DNA from 3 places in the Rhizobium sp. BK312 genome. Region 1 is predicted to be linked to each of the others. Evidence: riboswitches for the same ligand, from Rfam matches in the RefSeq annotation. Region 1 holds a riboswitch; each other region holds the start of a gene.
What was found. A riboswitch is a leader RNA that binds a small molecule or an ion and turns the genes downstream of it on or off. The one in region 1 is predicted to bind thiamine pyrophosphate.
Positions count from the first base shown of each region.

Region 2: it holds a riboswitch for thiamine pyrophosphate, as region 1 does, so the genes downstream of both, thiM (hydroxyethylthiazole kinase) here and thiB (thiamine ABC transporter substrate binding subunit) in region 1, are expected to answer to the same signal.
Region 3: it holds a riboswitch for thiamine pyrophosphate, as region 1 does, so the genes downstream of both, thiC (phosphomethylpyrimidine synthase ThiC) here and thiB (thiamine ABC transporter substrate binding subunit) in region 1, are expected to answer to the same signal.

Region 1 covers NZ_JACHZP010000006.1:105,481-109,516, forward strand. Annotated here, with positions in the region: gene thiP (thiamine/thiamine pyrophosphate ABC transporter permease ThiP) at 1-1,159, opposite strand, end outside; gene thiB (thiamine ABC transporter substrate binding subunit) at 1,167-2,159, opposite strand; TPP riboswitch at 2,245-2,361, opposite strand; gene FHT85_RS18070 (MDR family MFS transporter) at 2,432-3,967, opposite strand.
Region 2 covers NZ_JACHZP010000007.1:96,845-100,880, forward strand. Annotated here, with positions in the region: gene yghU (glutathione-dependent disulfide-bond oxidoreductase) at 90-965, opposite strand; gene FHT85_RS20310 (DUF1127 domain-containing protein) at 1,546-1,692, opposite strand; TPP riboswitch at 1,926-2,022, shown strand; gene thiM (hydroxyethylthiazole kinase) at 2,073-2,876, shown strand; gene thiE (thiamine phosphate synthase) at 2,873-3,511, shown strand; gene thiD (bifunctional hydroxymethylpyrimidine kinase/phosphomethylpyrimidine kinase) at 3,508-4,036, shown strand, end outside.
Region 3 covers NZ_JACHZP010000004.1:519,742-523,777, forward strand. Annotated here, with positions in the region: gene thiC (phosphomethylpyrimidine synthase ThiC) at 1-1,659, opposite strand, end outside; TPP riboswitch at 1,752-1,883, opposite strand; gene FHT85_RS14680 (porin) at 2,492-3,583, shown strand; gene FHT85_RS14685 (TetR family transcriptional regulator) at 3,799-4,036, opposite strand, start outside.

The sequences.
Region 1 (4,036 bases):
CCAGCAGGATGAGGGAGGAGCTTGCGCCTAATGCGATCGCCAGGCCGTGCAGGCCGAGGGACTTTCGGCGATCCGCCGATATCACCGAGCGGGCGCGAATGATCGCGAAGGATGTCAGCACGGCTAAAAGGCCCGCAGCAAGCGCGATTGCAAGACTTGTGATTGCCGCCTGCAGGAAGATTGGCTGGGAGACGAGCTTGAAAAGATTGGCCTTGAGGCCGGTCACGACGACTGCAGCAAGCGGCATGCCGAGAAAGAGCGTCGCGGCGGCCAGCAGCGCAGCATCGATGCATCGCGCAGCCATCCCCTGTCCATCGATGCGGCGCAGCGCCCGGCCAGCCGTCAGTCCGTGATCGTCGGGAGCTCGAAACAGCGTCATGACGCTGAGTACAAGGAGGGTGACGACGATCTGCAGCAGCGACAGCATTACGGCGCGGCCGGGATCGAAATCGAAGCGGAGCGCCTGGTAGATCGCCACTTCCAGCGTCGTTGCGGCCGGGCCGCCGCCGAGGATCAGGACCAGCGTGAAGCTGGTGGCGCAGAGCATGAAGATCAGGCCGGCGATGCCGGGAACGAGGCCGCGCAGGATAGGCCATTCGATGAAGCGGAAGACCGAGATGGGCTGCATGCCCAGCCCGCCGGCCACGAGCCAATATTCCGCTGGCACACGCTCCAGTCCGGCTAGCATCAGTCGGCAGGCGAGCGGCATGTTGAAGAAGACATGCGCAAGCAGGATACCGGCCAGGCCATAGATGCTGACGGGCTGCGACAGGCCGAGTGCTGATAGCGCCTGGTTGATGAGCCCCTGCCGGCCCCATATGCCGAGCAGGCCTAGTGCGCCGATCAGCACCGGCAGGCCCATCGGCACGGCCATCAGTCGGATCAGCCACAGCCGGCCGGGAAAGCGCGGCTGGCGCGCCAATGCGCGGGCGACCGGAATGGCGAGCACAATGGAGAGCAGTGTCGAAAGCACCGCCTGCAGCAGTGTGAAGCGCAGGATGCGCAGCAGATATGGGTCTGTGAGCGAGGTGTCGCCGCCGGATTCGATGCCGGCGGAGAGGAGAACAAGAACGGCGATCCCGACGAAGAGCGCAATGCTGCCGAGGCTGAACGCCCCGCCGGAAATAGCGCGTCTTCGCTCGGGTGCCGTGAGTATGATCAAGGCATCAGTTGCCGCTGGTGGCGGTCAGCCATTCGTCGATCCAGGCTTTACGGTTCTTGTCGACGTCCGCAGGGCTCATCAGGAAGGTCTTCGACGGCACGACGAGCTTGCTGAAGGCATCCGGCAGGGGCTCGGAAGTGGCGGAAACCGGCATCATCCAGTTGCTTGTCGGAATGATGTCCTGGAAGCCTGCAGAGATCATGAATTTCAGAAAGTCGCGGGCCAGATCTTTGTTCGGGGAAGCCTTGATGAGGCCGGCGACCTCGATCTGAATGTAATGCCCTTCCGAGAAGGCGGCTGCCTGATAGCGATCGGTCTTGTCCTCGATCATGTGATAGGCCGGTGACGTCGTGTAGGAGAGCACCATCGGCGCTTCGCCCTTGGTGAAGAGGTCATAGGCTTCCGACCAGCCGGGAGTGACCGTCAGGATGCGGCCTTTGAGCTTCGCCCAGGCATCGGCGGATTTGTCGCCATAGATCGACTTGACCCAGAGCAGCAGGCCGAGACCCGGCGTCGAGGTGCGCGGATCCTCGATGACGATCTTCTGATTGGGATCGCCTTCGACGAGATCCTTCATGCTCTTGGGCGGGTTCTTGACGGTCTGGCTGTCATAGATCACGGCGAAATGGCCGTAGTCGTAGGGCACGAAGACGTCGTCCTTGAAACCGCCGGGAACCTTGAGGGCCGAGGTGTCGACGCCGCTTGCGTCGAAGAGGCCGGTATCCTTCGCTTCGTCGATAAGATTGGTGTCGAGACCGAGAACGACATCGGCCTTGGTGCCCGTTCCTTCCAGTTTGAGGCGGGAGAGAAGTGCAACGCCATCGGTGACGGCGACGTAATTGACCGTGCAGCCGCAGGTCTTTTCGAAAGCTGCCTTGACCTTGGCACCAGGACCCCAGTCGGCCGTGAAGCTTTCATAGGTGTAGATGGTCAGGGTCTTGTCGGCTGCTTCAGCCGTCTGAGCAGCAAAAAACGTTGCGCCGGCGGCAAGGGCCAGGCCGGCGAAGAATGACAATAGCGATCGGTTTTGCACGACAGCGCCTCCACTTTGGTTTCGTCTTGAAGGGGAAAGGGCGCTATGATTTCGTCACGCGTCTAATCCCTCCGCCGGTGTTAGCCGGATCAGGTTCCGCGGGTTGGCCGGTGAAAGCCTCTCAGCCAAATATCCTGAAGGACATAAGGCACCCCGTTAGAGCGTCGGCAGATTTAGCCTTGTGACGGAGGGATGACAAGGGAAATGATTCCCTTGCCGATTGCAGCATGAAGGATTTACTCGGCAGCCTCCGCGACCGCTGGGCTTTCAAATTTCTTCGCGGCACCCGGGAGCTGCACATTCTTCAGCGTCAGCGAGGTCAGGAGACCAAACATGCAAATGCCGGCTGCCGTCATGAACAACGGGCTGAAGGCGCTTGCATAGGCGTTGGCGACGGCCTCGCGGGTAATCTCGGGCAAGGCGGCCATCATCTTCGGCGTCAGCTCCTCGATGTTCGGTACGCCGGATATGGAAACACCGACATTGCCGAGTTTGGCGGCGATGATGGCGCCGTAGATGGAGATGGCGATGGAGGCGCCGCCCATGCGCGACAGCGTGACGGCGCCGGTCGCAGCGCCGACGTCACGGGCAGCCGCTGCATTCTGTACGCCGATAACGGGCACCTGCTGGGCAAGGCCGATGCCGATGCCGTGCAGCAGCATCAGGCCGCCAATGAGGACGATGGGCGTGCCGGCATGGACGAAGGCGAGTGAAGCGAATGCGATGGTGCTGCAGCTGGCGCTGGCGACGGCAAACGGCTTGTAACGGCCTTTGGCCGCGATCAGTCGGCCGGCGGAGAGCGAGCCGCAGACGATGCCGCCGGTCAGGAGAATGAACAGCAGCCCGGCCATGGAGGGAGAAAGGCCTGTCGTCGTCTGCAGGAAGAGCGCGAAGTAATTGACCATGCCGATAGCGACGGCGCCGCTGGTGATCGAGAGGATCAGCAGAAGGCCGAATGTCGGATTGCGGAACAGCGTCATCGGCACAATCGGCTCGGGTGCGCGGCGCTCGATGAAAACCCAGGCGATGGCGCAGATTACCCCGAAGGCAATAATACCAAGGCATTGCGGCGATAGCAGCGACCCGAAGAGTTCGCTTCCGTCGGCAGCAAGCACAATGCTTGTCGTCGTCAGGGCAAGGACGATGGCGCCGGCATAATCGATCTTCGGACGGCGGGCAGGCTTGCGGTAGGGCAGCATGAAGGCCAGGCCGGCAAGCACGATGAAGCCGATCGGTACGTTGACGAGGAAGATCGAACGCCAGCCGAAAAGATCGCTCATCGTGCCGCCGAGAACGGGGCCGATGGCGCCCGACGCCATCAGCACGAGGCTCGAATAGCTCTGGTAGCGCGCACGCTCGCGCGGCTCGAAGAGATCGGCGTTGACAGCAAATATCGAGACCATGATGCCGCCACCGCCGAAGCCTTGAAGGACGCGGGCGGCGATCAGCGTATCCATCGAGACGGCTAGACCGCAGACGGCAGAGCCGACCGTGAAGATCGCGATCGCCGTCATCATCACATATTTGCGGCCGAAGAGATCACCGAGCTTGCCGTAGACGGGCATGACGGCGGAAAGCGAGAGAAGATAGGCCGATCCGATCCAGCCGAAGCGATCCAGATGCCCGAACTCGCCGACGATCGTCGGCAGTGCCGTCGAGACGATCTGGTTGTCGAGCGTTGCCATGAACATGGCGGTCATCAGAAAGAGGAAAAGAATAAGCCGCCGTTTGTGATCCGCCACGAGCGGTGTGAAGCTTGTCTGCATGTCCATGGAGCAAGAACCCGAACTGGGCCGGAACGCTGCGCTATCGAGCGAATGCGCGGGACGCCCGGTCTTCAT
Region 2 (4,036 bases), on a different contig from region 1:
CCGAGACCGACAGCACCCGCAGTAAGCGCAATAAAAGAGCTCGCGATCCGGAGGGCCGCGAGCTCATTTCTGCAAAGCGAATTGTTGGATCAGCCTGCAGCTTCCAGCTTATCCTGCGTCTTCGTCTCGAAGTCGCTGGCATCGTGGCGCTCACGCAGCTGCTCGGATGGATCGCCCGACATGCGGTTGACCATGCGGCCGCGCTTGACGGCAGGACGCGAGTAGATTTGCTCGGCCCAGCGCTGCACGTTCTTGTATTCCTGCACCTGCAGGAACTCGGCCGCGCCGTATTGCCACCCCTTGGCCAAACCGCCGTACCACGGCCAGATGGCGATATCGGCGATCGTATAGTCGCTGCCGGCGATATATTCGCTTTCGGCCAGGCGACGATCGAGAACATCGAGCTGACGCTTCACCTCCATGGCAAAGCGATCGATCGCATATTCGATCTTCGTCGGCGCATAGGCGTAGAAATGACCGAAACCGCCGCCGAGATAGGGCGCGCTGCCCATCTGCCAGAACAGCCAGGAGATGCATTCGGCCCGAGCCGGCTGCTCGGTCGGCAGGAAGGCGCCGAATTTTTCGGCGAGATACATCAAAATCGAGGCCGATTCGAAAACGCGAACCGGCTTCGGGCCACTGCGGTCGAGCAAAGCCGGGATCTTCGAATTCGGATTGATGTCAACGAAACCGCTGCCGAATTGATCGCCCTCACCGATTTTGATCAGCCAGGCATCATATTCCGCACCGCTGTGACCAAGCGCCAGCAGCTCTTCGAGCATAATCGTGACCTTCACGCCGTTGGGCGTTCCAAGCGAATAGAGCTGAAGGGGATGGCGTCCTACCGGCAGTTCCTTCTCGTGAGTCGGGCCGGCAATCGGGCGATTGATATTGGCGAACTGGCCGCCATTGGCCTTGTTCCAGGTCCAGATTTTCGGCGGGGTATATTCGGCAGGGCCGGTCATGGGCATCCTCCTTTTTCGGGAATCGAATTTGGGCGATCTTCGATGTAGCGCGCTACATAGATCGCACATAGAGGCCGCTCTTCATTTTTGCGAGAGGAGAATGCGCACTCTTTAACGCGGAAGCGCTCTTGCCGCCTGGGTTAGGGCGCGGACTCTTCGATCGCGTTAGGCCATTGGCAAATGCCTGGAGGTTCATGAAACGAAAAAGCCTGCCGCGGGAGGAGGAGCGGCAGGCTTTTTACAAGAACCGAACAGCGGATGGGAGGAGGAGTTCCGCTATTCCTGCAGCCGTCCCTGGGAGGAGGATAAGGACGTCTGCCAAGCGAAGGGATGCGGGAGGAGATGCATCGCTTCGATGAAGACGAACATACCAGTCTTTTGCTCAGTTCATAGGCATTTCTTTGCAAGGCAGTTATGCGCTATGCGAAAATCGGGCAGCTGGGTCGATCGTAATCTTCAGCCAGGGCGGTGAAGAATGAGCGGGATGCCTATAAAGCAAAAGCGCCTGCTCGGGGGAACAGGCGCTGGTATAATGCAGCTTTTATAAGGAGCCGTCGCGTATAAGGAGCCGTCGCGGCCGTTAGCGAGCGATCGCTGCACGGGCAACATTGCGGATCTCGCCGCGATCGATACCCAGGTCGTGCAGTTCGCGCGTGGACATACGGCCCAGTTCGGCGACCGTCTGACGATACTTGCGCCAGTTGTTGAAAGAGCGTGCTACGTTCATGATGATCCCCTTTCCTTGGGCTTTCGAAGCTGAGCAGCCGTGCTTGGCGCTCCCGTCGCTTCGATAAGAACTATATAGTCGAACCCATTGGCTTTTTGCAGAGCTAAGGAATCACCGCACCTATGCGTCTACTGCATGCGTCGCCCGAAAAGCAGGCGATCTTCATTCGTCGGTCGCGCCTACCTTGACGATTCGCTGATGACAGCGCCGCCTTTGTCTGCGAAAAGAAAAGAGATGAGAGACAGGGGCGTCCGCTATCCGGCGGGCTGAGAAGCACCCTTCGAACCTGAACCAGATCATGCTGGCGGAGGAAGTCGCTCGGGACCTCGCGAAGCTGAAGCACGTCGTCCCTACGCGTCTCGCCGCCTGAAAGGGGCGATATGCAAGACCAAATCACACCAGGCAATCTACTTCGCACCATGCGGGCGAACCCTCCCCTGGTGCAATGCATCACCAATTTCGTCGCCATGAATATCGCGGCCAATGTGATGCTTGCCGCCGGCGCATCGCCGGCAATGGTACATGCCGAAGAGGAGGCCGGTGAGTTTGCCGCTATCTCCGGCGCACTGACGATCAATATCGGTACGCTTTCCGCGGGTTGGCTTAGGGGCATGCTGAAGGCCGCACAGTCGGCAAACAATGCCGGCAAGCCCTGGGTCCTCGATCCCGTCGCCCATTATGCGACCGCGTTTCGTCGCGATGCCATCACGCGCTTGCTGGAACTAAAGCCGACAATCATTCGCGGCAACGCATCCGAGATCATCGCGCTTGCCGGCGGGACGAGCCGCGGCCAAGGCGTCGATAGCCGCGATGCCGTCGAGCAGGCGGAAGATTCCGCCCTTCAACTCGCGGAAAAGCACAGCTGCGTAGTGGCAGTCACAGGCGTTACGGATTTCGTGACGGATGGGCAGAAGGCGAAGCGCATTGCAGGCGGTTCGCCATTGATGCCGCAAGTAACCGCACTTGGATGCTCGCTAACCTGCCTCGTCGGTGCGTTTGCGGCGGTAGCTCCGGATGATCCGTTCCATGCGACCATAACGGCGCTTACGGTCTTTGCCGTTGCCGGCCAACAGGCAGGAGCGGCTGCAGAGGGGCCAGGCTCCTTCTCCTGGCGCTTCCTCGATGCCCTTGCCGCCCTAACCCCGGAAACACTGGATCACGACGCAAGGATATCGGCAGCATGAACACAGACTTCGATCTCTCGCTCTATCTCGTCCTCGATCCGCTGCTATGCCGTGATCTCGGTATGGTGGAGACAACGCGGGCGGCGGTGGCGGGCGGCGCCACCATGATCCAGCTTCGCGACAAGGAGGCTTCGATCCCCGCCATGATCGAAACCGGCCGTGCCCTCAAGCAAATCCTGCACGGAACGAATGTCCGGCTGATCGTCAACGACAATGTCGAGGCTGCCATCGCCATCGGCGCCGATGGCCTTCACATCGGCCAGGAAGATATGAATGCCGCCGACGCCCGCCGCCTGATCGGCCCGGACATGATCCTCGGCCTCTCGGTGGAAACGGAGGCTCTCGCCTCCTCCATAGATGCCGGAATCATCGACTATGCCGGGATCGGTCCGGTCTTTGCCACATCCACCAAGCCCGACCACAAGCAACCGATCGGCTTTGACGGGCTTGCCCGCATCGTCAGGCTTTGCCCGGTTCCTTCAGTGGCAATCGGCGGCCTGAAGGCTGTTCATACCGCCGATGTCCTTTCGTGCGGCGCAGATGGCCTCGCGGTCGTCTCGGCCATATGCGGACAACCGGACCCGCAAGCGGCGACAATCATCATCGCGAAAGCCATCAAGGAGGCTCGCCAATGATCCGCAACGTTCTATCTATCGCCGGCTCCGATCCCTCCGGCGGTGCTGGCATTCAAGCCGACCTGAAGGCTTTCTCCGCCCGCGGCGTTTATGGAATGGCGGCTCTGACCGCCTTAACCGCGCAAAACACTCAGGGCGTCTCCGGCGTCCATCCCGTGCCCCCTCATTTCGTGGCAGACCAGATCAATGCGATCTTTGCCGACATCCGTGTGGATGCCGTGAAGATCGGCATGATCGCTAATGCCGCCATCGCCAGTGCCGTCGCGGACATTCTGGCGCGACATCGCGATGTACCCGTCGTCCTCGACCCGGTCATGATCGCCAAGGGTGGCGCAGCCCTGCTGGCTGCCGATGCCGTTGACGTGCTGACCACGCGGCTGCTGCCGCTTGCGACCGTCATTACCCCGAACCTACCCGAGGCGGCTGCGCTGTTGCATGACGCCGAGGCGACGAACCGCGAAGACATGGCGCGCCAGGCGCGTGCGCTGGCAGCGCTCGGGCCTTCAGCAGTCCTCGTCAAGGGTG
Region 3 (4,036 bases), on a different contig from region 1:
CTTATGGGCCTCCTTCGGCAGGGTTTCGTCGTGGAAGCTGCGAGCCGTGTCCGGGTCGAGCGAAAGGTTGAACTGATCCTCCCAGCGAAATTCGAACCGGGCGCGCGACAGAGCATCGTCACGAACCTGCGCGGCCGGATGACCTTTGGCGAGATCCGCCGCATGCGCTGCGATCTTATAGGTGATGACGCCTGTCTTGACGTCGTTGCGATCGGGCAGACCAAGGTGCTCCTTCGGCGTGACGTAGCAGAGCATCGCCGTCCCGAACCAGCCGATCATGGCAGCGCCGATGCCCGATGTGATGTGGTCATAGCCCGGCGCGATATCCGTCGTCAGCGGCCCGAGCGTGTAAAAGGGCGCCTCGCCGCAGACGGAAAGCTGCTTGTCCATGTTTTCCTTGATCTTGTGCATCGGCACATGGCCGGGGCCTTCGATCATCACCTGACAATCCTTGGCCCAGGCGATCTTTGTCAACTCGCCGAGTGTCTCCAGTTCGGCGAACTGCGCGGCGTCGTTGGCGTCAGCTATCGAGCCGGGGCGCAGGCCGTCGCCAAGCGAGAAGGAGACGTCATAGGCACGGCAGATATCGCAGATTTCCTCGAAATGCTCGTAAAGGAAGCTCTCGCGATGGTGATGCAGACACCACTTGGCCATGATCGAGCCGCCGCGCGAGACGATGCCGGTGACGCGATTGACGGTGAGCGGGATGTAATGCAGCCGCACACCGGCATGGATGGTGAAATAGTCGACGCCCTGTTCCGCCTGCTCGATCAGCGTGTCGCGATAGATTTCCCAGGTCAGTTCCTCGGCAATGCCGCCGACCTTTTCCAGTGCCTGATAGAGCGGTACGGTGCCGATCGGCAGCGGCGAATTGCGGATGATCCATTCGCGGATATTGTGGATGTTGCGGCCGGTCGAAAGATCCATGACGGTATCGGCACCCCAGCGGGCAGCCCAGACCATCTTCTCGACCTCCTCCGCCATTGAGGAGGTGACCGCGGAATTGCCGATATTCGCATTGATCTTCACCAGGAAGTTCCGGCCGATGATCATCGGCTCGCTTTCGGAGTGATTGATGTTGGCCGGAATGATCGCTCGGCCGCTCGCAACTTCCTGGCGGACGAACTCTGGGGTGACATGATCCGGAATATGGGCGCCGAAGCTTTCGCCATCGCGAATCAGGGCTTCTGCCTTCGCCTTGCGGCCGAGATTTTCGCGAATGGCGATGAATTCCATTTCCGGCGTGATGATGCCGGCGCGCGCATAGGCGAGTTGGGTGACCGCCTTGCCGTCTTTCGCCCGCAGGGGCTGGCGCTTGGCCGGAAATTCCGGTGTTAGCCGTTCGCCGGTGACGAAACCATTGTCTTCAGGGCGCACATGCCGGCCTTCATAAGCCTCGACATCGCCGCGGGCGAGAACCCAGTCGCGGCGTAGCTGAGATAGACCCTCCTCGATGCGGATGTCGGCGCCCTCGATCGTGTAGGGGCCGGAAGAATCATAAACAATGACAGGCGGCTCGCCCGAGGTCGGATGGACGCTGATTTCGCGCATCGGCACGCGGATGTCCGGGTGGATCTCTCCGGGAACATAGATTTTCGTGGATGCCGGCAGCGGGCCGGTGGTGACGGTCGGAGTGAGGTTCTTTGCGGCAATATTCATGGTTTGAGGCTCCAAGTTGCAGTTGGAGACCCAGTCAATCAGCCGGAATGATGAAAAGACGCCGGCATGGAATCCAGGCGGGAATCCGAAGCCTTCGAGCGCTTGCACCGTCCCTACGCCAGTATGAACTGGATCAGGTTCAACGGGTCACTGCGCCACAGGAGGCAAAGCCTCATTGTCCAGCAGTATCTCAGCCCCTTGCCGGGACCCCCCTGGTGAATACGGAAAGGCTATGCCTTACCCTTGTTCTCTGTCAACCCCGCAACGACGGTCGCGTTTTCTCAATCGATTGACCCGTGTGGCGCGGGGGCGGCTTGGATTCCATAGGGGCGAGCCTCCGATAGGCGCGATCATCATCTTCGATGACGCTGCTCTTGATCTAAGCCCGTTCCCGCATAAATGGTACCGATGAAAATTCCGGATCTCGAGCCTGATTGGGGAAGGCTGTCTCGATTTGGTGCGAATTCTTGAACCTTGGCGACGGCCGACTATTCCGCAGTAAAAGGCTCAGCCCGCCGCCAGTTGCATTTAAGCAACAGCAATCAAGTCTAATGCCGGAGCGGGTTTCACAGAATTGACAAACATACGGGCTGTTTGTAAACCAAATATAGGACATAACTGTCTTACGGACGAGCGATCGGCCGGATCGGTAGAGGCATTTCAAAACCTTTGCCGCGGGGTGAATTATGGAGGTTAGAGGGGACTCAAGCCGACATCAGGTGCGTATCTGCCGGACTGCCCGGTTGCGTTTAAACCGACGTAATCCTCAGGGTGGTGTTCCAGCTTTGTACTCGCGGTAAATTGGAATGCATATTGCAACCAGGAGTTTAAAATGAACATCAAGAGCCTTCTTCTCGGCTCCGCTGCTGCGCTGGCAGCAGTTTCTGGCGCCCATGCGGCTGACGCGATCGTCGCTGCTGAGCCCGAGCCGCTGGAATACGTTCGCATCTGCGACGCATACGGCGCTGGCTACTTCTTCATTCCAGGCACCGAAACCTGCCTCAAGATCGGCGGCCGCGTCCGTACCGAAGGCGAGTGGTACGATGCCTACAACCCGAACAGCCATAACGGTACGCTGTGGCACACCCGTGCGGAGCTGAGCGTCGACACGGCAACCGACACCGAATACGGCCCGCTGAAGACCAACACGGTCATCCGTTGGGATTGGAATGACGGCAACTCCACCTCCACGAAGCTGCTGTTCGCGAACATCAGCCTCGGCGGTTTCCTCGTTGGTAAGGCTGACTCCCAGTACAACTCCTACATCGGTTATGCCGGCGACGTCATCAACGACGACGTGATCTATGACGGTCCGTACGAACTCAACCAGTTGACCTACAACTACGACGCCGGCAACGGCTTCACGGCTGTGATCTCGGTTGAAGACTCGAACTCCAGCGGCTCGGGCGCTTCCTATGGCTCCAGCTGGTGGTCTGACGACAAGGGCAACCACTACGCTCCTGACGTCGTTGCCGGTGCTGGCTTCAAGTCCGGCGCATGGGGCTTCAAGGTCGTTGGCGGTTACGACTCGATCGTCGAAGAAGGCGCCATCAAGGCTCGTGTCGATGCTGACTTCGGTACCTTCTCGGCCTTCTTGATGGGCGGCTGGAACACCGACGGCGACAAGCTGAACAAGTATGCCGGCACCAACCTCGATCGTTCGGCTTGCCCGGTTAACGATGCATCGAAGTGCGGCTGGGGTGACTGGGCTGTTTGGGGCGGCGTTGGCGTTCCGATCAACGAAAAGCTGAAGTGGAACCTGCAGCTCGCCTATACCGACTCGAAGATCTTTGCCGCAACCACGAACGTCAAGTGGAACCCGGTCAAGAACCTGCTCATCGAGCCGGAAGTCTCCTACACCAACTTCGATTCTGTGAACCAGGATCAGTGGGCTGGTATCCTGCGCTTCGAGCGTAGCTTCTAATATTGAATTACCCGGCTCAATGCCGGGTAAGAGAAGCCTGACGTTCCAATCCGCCAGGCTTCTTTCATCGATCGGTTGACCTCCGATCAAAGCAAAGGATCTGGCTTTCCCTCCGGATCCTTTTTTATTTCCAGCTTTGGGAAATCGGTTCAGCTCCCGGCAGAAGCTTCAAACCGTCGTCGTTGGTTCTCTTCAATTCCGAAGGGAAAACCGTTCTAGGCTTTTTCCGGTATCATCGCGGCAATCGCCAGTTCCTGCGTCTGTGCTAGCGGGAACCAGGTCTTCAGCACCATCTTTATGAACATCTGTCCACACGGGACCAGTTCGAAACTGCCTCGGTCGAGGGTCCATTCGGTGATCAGGCCGCCGATGACCGCTGTCAATGCGGAAGAGGCAGTATCCGGCGTCCAGGGAGCCGGAAGTTTCGTCTTTTCATCCATAAGGGTGAATATG